Regions from separate parts of the Delftia sp. BGA-UO-ETr-SB1 genome, predicted to be linked through region 1. Evidence: predicted binding sites of a transcription regulator. Region 1 holds the regulator's gene; each other region holds the start of a gene.
What was found. Region 1 encodes HrcA, which represses chaperone genes, less so after heat shock. Its sites were predicted from a motif close to TTAGCACTCNNNNNNNNNGAGTGCTAA; they were not measured.
Positions count from the first base shown of each region.

Region 2: the regulator HrcA is predicted to act here: its motif matches at 1,208-1,234, upstream of rpoH (RNA polymerase sigma factor RpoH).
Region 3: the regulator HrcA is predicted to act here: its motif matches at 1,026-1,052, upstream of AC57B5_RS23640 (co-chaperone GroES).

Region 1 covers NZ_JCAQOW010000006.1:1,357,605-1,360,872, forward strand. The annotation lists gene recN (DNA repair protein RecN) at 1-245, opposite strand, end outside; gene AC57B5_RS24930 (NAD kinase) at 248-1,144, opposite strand; gene hrcA (heat-inducible transcriptional repressor HrcA) at 1,175-2,179, shown strand; tRNA gene AC57B5_RS24940 (tRNA-Ile) at 2,247-2,325, shown strand; tRNA gene AC57B5_RS24945 (tRNA-Arg) at 2,503-2,579, shown strand; gene AC57B5_RS24950 (CHASE2 domain-containing protein) at 2,654-3,268, opposite strand, start outside.
Region 2 covers NZ_JCAQOW010000005.1:798,242-801,509, reverse strand. The annotation lists gene AC57B5_RS13795 (Bug family tripartite tricarboxylate transporter substrate binding protein) at 1-135, opposite strand, end outside; gene rpoH (RNA polymerase sigma factor RpoH) at 233-1,177, opposite strand; gene AC57B5_RS13785 (IclR family transcriptional regulator) at 1,364-2,152, opposite strand; gene AC57B5_RS13780 (tripartite tricarboxylate transporter substrate binding protein) at 2,429-3,268, shown strand, end outside.
Region 3 covers NZ_JCAQOW010000006.1:1,073,707-1,076,974, reverse strand. The annotation lists gene AC57B5_RS23650 (nuclear transport factor 2 family protein) at 1-284, opposite strand, end outside; gene AC57B5_RS23645 (TetR/AcrR family transcriptional regulator) at 370-954, shown strand; gene AC57B5_RS23640 (co-chaperone GroES) at 1,140-1,430, shown strand; gene groL (chaperonin GroEL) at 1,477-3,120, shown strand; gene AC57B5_RS23630 (aminotransferase-like domain-containing protein) at 3,230-3,268, opposite strand, start outside.

The DNA.
Region 1 (3,268 bases):
GCGGCCTCCAGCCAGGGGCGCAGCCGCGCGCAGCCGTCGAACTCCACGCAGATGTCGGCCTGGGTGCAGCCTTCGCGCACCACGTCGGCGTCGGCGCGGGCGCCCAGGGCCAGCTGCAATGCGTCGATCAGGATGGATTTGCCGGCGCCGGTCTCCCCGGTCAGCACGGTGAAGCCCGCATGCCAGTCCAGATCCAGGGCCTGCACGATCACGAAGTCGCGCAGAACGATGCGCTTGAGCGCCATGGTCAGGCGCCTCCCTCGTTCCAGCCCAGTTTCTTGCGCAGCGTGGCGAAGTAGTTCCAGCCCTTGGGGTGCAGAAAGCGCACGCTGTGGTGGGCGCGGCTCACGAGGATGCGGTCGCCGTGCTGCAGCGAGGCCAGGGACTGCATGTCGAAATTGGCGCTGACATCGCGCCCGGCCACGACCTCGATCGTGACCTCGTTGGCATCGGACAGCACGATGGGGCGGTTGGACAGGTTGTGCGGCGCAATGGGGGCCATCACCCAGGCAGGGATGGAAGGGTGCATCATCGGCCCGCCGGCGGACAGCGCATAGGCCGTGGAGCCCGTGGGCGTGGCCACGATCAGGCCGTCGGCGCGCTGGTTGGAGACAAAGCGGCCGCCCACCTCGATGCGCAGCTCCACCATGCCCGATGTGCCGCCGCGGTTGACCACCACGTCGTTCATGGCCAGGGCCTCGAACACGCACTGGCCGTCGCGGATCACGCGGGCGCACATCAGAGGACGCAGGTCCTCCTCGTATTCGCCCTGCAGCATGGGCGTGAGCGTGGCCTCGAAGTCCTCCAGCGCGATGTCCGTGACAAAGCCCAGGCGGCCCTGGTTCACCCCGATCAGGGGCGTTCCGTATTGCGCCAGGTGCCGGCTCACGCCGAGCATGGTGCCGTCGCCGCCGACGACCAGGCCCAGGTCGCAATGCCTGCCCAGGCCATCGACATCGAGGGTGGGGTAGTCTGTGAGCCCTGCGTGCAGGGCCGATTGGGTATCAAGCACGACTTCGCAGCCCTGGCGCCTGAGGAAGTCCGCAATGCGCTCAAGCGCGTTGCTGGCATTCTCGGACGGGGCGCTTGCGCTGGGAGCGTGGTACTTCCCGATCAAGGCAACGTGGCGAAACGTGGACGTCATTTCTGGAAATTACATCATTAAAATCATCACATGCTCGACGAACGTGCCAAGTTGTTGCTCAAAGCGCTGATCGAGCGTTATATCGCTGACGGCCAGCCTGTGGGCTCGCGAACCCTGTCGCGTGCGTCGGGGCTTGAATTGTCGCCTGCCACGATACGCAATGTGATGGCTGACCTCGAAGACCTGGGGTTGATCATCAGCCCGCACACCTCGGCGGGCCGCATTCCGACCGCCCGGGGCTACCGGCTGTTCGTGGACACCATGCTCACTGCAGACCGTGCCGATATCGTGACGCCCGAGCTCGTGCCCGAGCAGCCGCAGAAAGTCATCGCCAACGCCGCCAACCTGCTTTCCAGCCTTTCCCAGTTCGTGGGCGTGGTGCTGGTGCCGCGCCGCACCTCGGTGTTCAAGCACATCGAATTCGTGCGGCTGTCGGAGCGGCGTTTTCTGGTCATCATCGTATCGCCCGACGGTGACGTGCAAAACCGCGTCATCTTCACCGACGTGGACTACTCGTCCTCGCAGCTGATCGAAGCCTCCAACTTCCTCAACAGCCACTACGCGGGCCTGGCCATGGAGGAGGTGCGCGAGCGCCTCAAGGGCGAGGTGGAGCTGCTGCGCGGCGAGGTGGCCACGCTCATGCAGGCGGCCGTCAACATCGGCACGGAGGCCATGACCAGCGCCCAGGAGGACGTGGTCATCGCGGGCGAGCGCAACCTGCTGTCGGTCAGCGATTTCTCCAGCGACATGGGCAATCTGCGCCGCGCCTTCGACCTGTTCGAGCAAAAGACCCAGATCCTCAGGCTGCTGGATTTTTCCAGCCAGGCGGAAGGCGTGCGCATCTACATCGGCGGTGAAAGCCAGGTCGTGCCTTTCGAGGAGCTGTCCGTGGTCAGCGCGCCCTACGAGCTCGACGGCAAGGTGGTGGGCACGCTGGGCGTGATCGGGCCCACCCGCATGCACTACGACCGCATGATCCAGATCGTGGACATCACCTCCAAGCTCGTCAGCAATGCGCTGAGTCACAAGCGCTGAGTCCTGCGGGTTAGGCTCTACAATAGTTGTTTGCCATGGCCTGCATCCGTGCTGCCTTGGTGAATCAGGGGCCTTAGCTCATGCTTGGTTAGAGCAGCGGACTCATAATCCGTTGGTGCCCAGTTCGACTCTGGGAGGCCCTACCATCCATTGGTATGAAAAGCCTGCCGCCTTTCCGGGCGGCAGGCTTTTTTGCTGGGCGCACGGCGCTGCATGGCGATGCCATCGCCCGGTTGCCAGGAAATGCGGTCGCCGGGTTTTTTGCAGAAATATGGCGCTTTTGTCCGGGAGCCCCAAAACCCGCTGCTACAATGCGAAGCGTTGCGGCTGTAGCTCAGCTGGATAGAGTACTTGGCTACGAACCAAGGGGTCGTGGGTTCGATTCCTGCCAGCCGCACCAAAAAACGCAAAGCCCTGAAGTTGAAAAACTTCAGGGCTTTTTCGTTTTCTGCATCCGCATCCCTGAGATGCCAGTCAGGCCTGTTCCGCTTTCGGCAGCGCGATGCTGAAGGCGCTGCCCTGGCCGGGCGTGCTTTCTATCTCAAGCTGCCCGCCATGGCGGGCGGCCACGGTGCGCACAAAGGCCAGGCCCAGGCCCACGCCGTCGAGGTGCTGGTGATGGTCCAGGCGCTCGAACGGCTGGCTCAGCCGGGCGACGGCCTGCCCATCCATGCCGGGCCCGTGGTCCCGGATGGTGATGCGGCAATGGCCTGCGTCCTGCCGCAGCAGGCATTGCACCGTGGCGAGGTTGGCCTGATCTGCGCGCGCTCCGTACTTGATGGCGTTGCCGATCAGGTTGACGGCCGCGCGGTGGAGCATGCCCGCATCGCCCAGCACGGGGCATTCCTGTTCGGGCAGGTGGAACTCCAGCTGCACGTGGGCCGCAGAGGCCTGGGCCCAGCAGCTTTCCACGGCCTGGTCCAGCACCAGGCCCAGGTCCAGCCGTTCCCGGCGCAGCGCCTGCTGCTGGGCGCGTGCCAGGTGCACGAAATCGTCGGCCAGCTGCAGGGAGGCCTGGGCATAGCCTTCGATGCGCGGCAGCAGGAGGCCGAGGTCGGGCGCCTGTACGGCGCCGCGCTGCATCTCCAG
Region 2 (3,268 bases), on a different contig from region 1:
GACGATCAGGTGCAGCGGCTTGCTGGGCCAGTTGTCGCCCGCCACGGCAGCGCAAGGCAGCAGGGCCGAAGCCAGGGCGGTGGCCAAGGCATTGGCGAAGAGGCGGCGTAGTGGCGAGATGGCGCTGGCGGGCATGGGGTTCGTGGGGGCCGCAAAGGCTGCGGGCAATAAAAAACCCGGAGATTATCCGGGTTTGTCGTGAAGCGGCCTGTCAGCCCAGGCCGTCAGGCCATCAGGCGAACTCGGCCAGGGCCTTCTTCATCTTCTTCATGGCAGCCACCTCGATCTGGCGGATGCGCTCGGCGCTGACACCGTACACGGCGGCCAGCTCATGCAGCGTCATGCCGCCCGAGCCGTCGTCGTTGACCTTGAGCCAGCGCTCCTCGACGATGCGGCGGCTGCGGTCGTCCAGCGAATCCAGCGCCATGGCAATGCCGTCGGTGGCCAGGTGGTCACGCTGGCGCGACTCGATCATGGCCGTGGGTTCGTGTGCGCCATCGGCCAGGTAGGCGATGGGGCCGAAGGCCTGCTCGCCATCGTCGCTGGGCGAGGGGTCCAGCAGCACGTCGCCACCGGCCAGGCGCGTTTCCATCTCCATGACTTCTTCGCGCTTGACGTTGAGCTTCTCGGCCACGGCGTCGATCTCGCCCGAGGTCAGCGTGTCACGCAGCATGGCTCCGTCCTCGGCCATGGCGGCGTCGGACTTCAGGCCCTGCTTCATGGAACGCAGGTTGAAGAACAGCTTGCGCTGGGCCTTGGTCGTGGCGACCTTGACCATGCGCCAGTTCTTGAGGATGTACTCGTGGATCTCGGCCTTGATCCAGTGCATGGCGTAGCTCACCAGGCGCACGTTCTGATCGGGGTCGAAGCGCTTGACGGCCTTCATCAGGCCCACGTTGCCTTCCTGGATCAGGTCGCCGTGCGGCAGGCCGTAGCCCAGGTACTGGCGCGAGATGGACACCACCAGGCGCAGGTGGGACATCACCAGACGCCCTGCGGCGTCCAGATCGCTGTGTTCTTTGAGCTTGCGGGCGTAGTCCTGCTCTTCCTCAAGGGTGAGCATGGGCAGGCGGTTGACCGCGGAAATGTAGGCATCCAAATTGCCCAGAGGCGGCACCAGGGCCCAGGGGTTAGCGGGTGCCAAGGTGGTCGCAATGGAGCCGGAGGCGTTTGTCATTGCAGAGTTCCTTTCTTCCATTCCTTCATATTAGCACTCGTTATGACCGAGTGCTAAAGCCAAAGTTCCGTGGGTTTTTCAGACGGTTGCACTCATTTTTGGAGTGCCAAAAGTCGTTTGTGCCTAGTCTGAGCGATTTTTGGAAACCCTGCTTGCCAGCGGTGGGCGCATATTGCTGGGAGAGCATTACAGTTTTTCCAGCAGGCTTTCAATCTGCCGGCCCAGTTGCAGCAAGGCCGGGTGCAGCTCCTGCACGATGGCCGGCAAAGGCTCCGTGGTGGAGACGCTGCAGTTCAGGACATAGATGGCATCGGGTGTCACCAGCGGCGTGGCCAGCGCAACCACTTCCGGCTGCCACGATGCGGCGCAGAAGCCTTGGCTTTTCACGGACTTGATCGCCGCCTGGATCTGCTGCTCCAGCGCAGGCCATTGGGCGCCTCTCTTGAGCCTGAAGCTGTCGAGCAAGGCCTTGCGCCTGGCCGATGGCGCCGCTGCCAGGCAGGCGCGCCCCAGCGACGTCAGTTCCATGGGAACGCGCTGGCCCGAGACCACATGCCTGAGCACGATCCGGCGGTTGTAGCGGATGGATTCCAGGTAGACCATCTCGTCCCGGTCGGGACATGCCAGGCCCACGTTGATCCTGCGTGTCTCGGCGAGGGTGCGCATCAGGGGCGCCGCAATCGACAGCACCGTCGAGCCTGTGCGCATGGCGTGCGCCAGGCTCAGGACCGCCGGGGCCAGGCGAAAGGCCCGGCTCGGGTGGTCGGCCTGCAGCATGCCGCAGCCCACCAGGGTCTGCGTCAGCCGGGTGACCGTGGCCTTGGACAGGCCGGTGCGTTCCGCCAGGTCGCTGTTGCCCAGCAGTTCCGAGCCGGGCCTGAACGCACGCAGTATTTCGACGCCTCTTTCCAGGGAGCGGTTGCTCGGGGACTGTCCCGGCTTGTCATGGAGGATGGGGGATCGCCTGTTCGTCATGCTGCTGCCGCTGGTGGGAGAACGCGCTTGCCCCGGTGTCGAAAGCTGTGTTCTTCCTGCCCGGGTACGGGCGCCTGATGGAAGCCAAGTATTCCACCGAATGCAAGGGAAATGCAGCCGCAGGCTCTGGCGCGCCCGCTTTGGAATTTCACTGGTTGGAATATGGGAGGTCACAAGCGCGGTGCGTTTCCCTAAGCTTTCACAAGCCAGTCGCCAGCGTCATCGCAACGCTGGCGCAGTGACCGGATCTCTGTCCATAGAACCAGGAGACACACCATGCCCAGTTTCGCCGCCCGCCGTTGTGCAAGGGCCATTGCGTTCATTGCCGTGCTCGCGACTGTCTGCAGCGCAGCATCTGCAGCATTCCCGGAAAAGCCCGTGCGCCTCGTCGTGCCCTTTGCGCCAGGCGGCGGAACGGACCTGATCGCCCGCACGCTGGGGGCCGAGATGGCCAAGGACCTGGGCCAGCCCGTCATCGTGGACAACAAGCCCGGTGCCGGCACGATCATCGGCACCGACAACGTTGCCAAGAGTGCGCCGGACGGTTACTCCTTGGTCGTGGCTTCGTTCGCGCACGCCGTCAATCCGGCGTTGCAGGCCAAGCTGCCGTACGGGAGCAACAAGGCCTTTGCTCCGGTGATCCTGATCGGCCGCGGCCCCAACGTGCTGGTGGTGCCCGCCGCCAGCCCGTACAAGACGGTGGCGGACGTGATGGCCGCCGCCAAGGCCAGTCCCGACAAGCTGACCTATGCCTCGCAGGGCGCCGGGACTTCGGCGCATCTGGCGGGTGAGCTGTTTGCCAACCTTGCCAAGGTCAGGCTCACCCATGTGCCCTACCGCGGCGCAGGCCCGGCGCTCACCGATCTCATGGGCGGGCAGGTGGACATGATGTTTGCCACGGCGGCGGCGGTATCCACCTTCATCGACAACGGCAAGCTGCGCGTGCTGGGGGTCACCACGGCCGAGCCGTCTGCGGCATTCAAGAACGTGCCACCCATCGCCGTCACCGTCCCGGGCTACCGCGTCGAGAGCTGGTACGGCCTGTACGCGCCGGCAGCCACGCCTGCCGCCGTGATCGATCGCCTGAACGCCGCGGCCCGCAAGGCGGCCCGCTCG
Region 3 (3,268 bases), 280 kb from region 1:
TCGTGCCACTCATAGGCGTAGCGGACCGCGATCCGGTTTTCCGCGTACAGCCAAAGCTCCTTGATCAGCCGGTAGTCCAGCTCCTTCTTCCACTTCCTCTCAAGGAGGGCCTGGGCCTCGGCGCGGCTGTTGGCGAACTCCGCCCGGTTGCGCCATTTCGTGTCGGGGGTATAGGCCATCGCGACCTTGGCCGCATCGCGTGTGTTCCATCCATCCTCGGCCAAACGGACCTTTTGGACGGCGCTTGCGAGCGAGAACGGGGGAAGGGGTGGGCGGGTTTCCATGATGTGACCTTTTGAAGAGATGTAGAACGATCTGTCTACATGCGCCACTCTAACGGAGGTGGAACGATCTGTCTACAATATCTTCATGAAAACTTCCCAGCCATCTCTCGAGTCATTGCCGCCCCGCGAGCGCATCCTGGTGGCAGCCCATGGCCTCTTCTACGCAGAGGGCATCCGGGCCACGGGCGTGGACCGGATCATCGAGCGGTCGTCGGTCAGCAAAGTCACCTTCTACCGCCAGTACGCCAGCAAGGACGACCTGATCCGGGCGTACCTCGACTACCGCCATGAACGGTGGATTTCCTGGTTCCAGGCCAGCCTGGCGCAGGCGACTGACGCGGGCTCGCCAGCGTTGGAGGCCCTCGCAACCACCCTCAGGAGTTGGTTCGGCCAGCCCGACTTTCGGGGCTGCGCCTTTCTCAATGCCGCTGCCGAACTGGGCTCGTCCGACCCTGAGATCCTGGCGACGGTCCGGCGGCACAAGCAGGAAATGTCGTCCGTGCTGGATCGCCTGTTCGATGGCCATCCCGTGTCCGTGGGCGCTGCGCTCACCCTGGTGGCGGACGGCGCCATCGTCCATGCGCAGATGGGTCAGCCGATCGATGAAGTCATGGAGAACTTCAAGGCAGCGGCAGCGGGGGTTGTGAATCGGCCCCTGCCCTTGCGCTAGTGCCGCACCGGGTGTGCCGTCTTGCGGCACATCGACCCTACCTCTTGAATCCTGGCCGAATTGCCTTATTATTAGCACTCGTTGGGCATGAGTGCTAACAGTCCTCTGTCCCACATTGCTTCGAATGCCGGCCCGCCGGGCCGGCAAGTCTTTGTTTCAACTTTGTTGATGATTTAGGAGTTGGTATGAACCTGCGTCCCCTGCACGATCGCGTGATCGTGAAGCGCCTCGAGAACGAAACCAAGACGGCTTCGGGCATCGTGATCCCCGAGAATGCCGCCGAGAAGCCCGACCAGGGCGAAGTGCTGGCAGTGGGCCCCGGCAAGAAGAACGACAAGGGCGAAGTGATCGCTCTGAACGTGAAGGTCGGTGACCGCGTTCTGTTCGGCAAGTACAGCGGCCAGACCGTCAAGGTCCATGGCGACGAACTGCTGGTGATGAAGGAAGACGACCTGTTCGCAGTCGTCGAAAAGTAATCCGCGCTTCGAAACCGCACTTTCCAACTGAATCCGGAGAATTGAAATGGCAGCAAAAGACGTAGTTTTCGGCGGCGAAGCACGCGCCCGCATGGTTGAAGGCGTGAACATCCTGGCCAACGCGGTCAAGGTCACCCTGGGCCCCAAGGGCCGCAACGTGGTGCTGGAGCGCTCCTTCGGCGCCCCCACCGTGACCAAGGACGGTGTCTCGGTCGCCAAGGAAATCGAACTCAAGGACAAGCTGCAGAACATGGGCGCCCAGCTCGTGAAGGAAGTGGCCTCCAAGACCAACGACATCGCCGGTGATGGCACGACCACCGCCACCGTGCTGGCACAGGCCATCGTCCGCGAAGGCACCAAGTACGTGGCCGCCGGCCTGAACCCCATGGACCTCAAGCGCGGCATCGACAAGGCTGTCGCCGCCCTGGTGGAAGAGCTGAAGAAGCAATCCAAGGCCACCACCACCTCCAAGGAAATCGCCCAGGTCGGCTCGATCTCCGCCAACTCCGACGAATCCGTGGGCAGCATCATTGCCGAAGCCATGGACAAGGTCGGCAAGGAAGGCGTGATCACCGTTGAAGAAGGCAAGTCGCTGGCCAACGAACTCGACGTCGTCGAGGGCATGCAGTTCGACCGCGGCTACCTGTCGCCCTACTTCATCAACAACCCTGAAAAGCAGGTTGCCCTGCTGGACAACCCCTTCGTGCTGCTGTTCGACAAGAAGATCAGCAACATCCGTGACCTGCTGCCCACGCTGGAAGCCGTGGCCAAGGCCGGCCGTCCCCTGCTGATCATTGCAGAAGACGTCGAAGGCGAAGCCCTGGCAACGCTGGTGGTCAACACCATCCGCGGCATCCTGAAGGTTGTGGCTGTCAAGGCTCCTGGCTTCGGCGACCGCCGCAAGGCCATGCTGGAAGACATCGCCATCCTGACGGGCGGCAAGGTCATCGCTGAAGAAGTGGGCCTGGCGCTGGACAAGGTGACCCTGGAAGACCTGGGCCAGGCAGTGCGCATCGAAATCGGCAAGGAAAACACCACCATCATCGACGGTGCTGGCCAAGCTGCTGAAATCGAAGCCCGCGTCAAGCAGATCCGCATCCAGATCGAAGAAGCCACCAGCGACTACGACCGCGAAAAGCTGCAAGAGCGCGTGGCCAAGCTGGCTGGCGGCGTTGCCGTGATCAAGGTTGGCGCTGCCACCGAAGTCGAGATGAAGGAAAAGAAGGCCCGCGTTGAAGACGCCCTGCACGCTACCCGCGCTGCTGTGGAAGAAGGCATCGTGGCCGGCGGCGGCGTGGCTCTGCTGCGTGCCAAGCAAGCCGTGGGCGACCTGAAGACCGGCGATGCCGAGCAAGACGCCGGCATCAAGCTGATCATGAAGGCCATCGAAGCGCCCCTGCGCGAAATCGTGGCCAACGCCGGTGGCGAGCCCTCGGTGGTGGTCAACGCCGTGCTGAACGGCTCGGGCAACTACGGCTTCAACGCTGCCAACGACACCTACGGCGACATGCTGGAAATGGGTATCCTGGACCCGACCAAGGTGACGCGTACAGCCCTGCAGAACGCCGCTTCCGTGGCATCGCTGCTGCTGACGACCGAAGCCATGATCGCCGAGTCTCCCAAGGCTGAAGGCGGCCCTGCCATGCCCGACATGGGCGGCATGGGTGGCATGGGCGGCATGGGCATGTAATTGCCCGCCGCAACCGGGCAGGCCATGCGCCATGCCCGGTTTGCCCAGCAAGACAAAGGCCGCCCTCGGGCGGCCTTTGTCATTGCATGAACGCTTTTGCCTATGTCTTTCAGGACACGGCCTGGCCCCAGGCCCGGCCCAGGCGTGC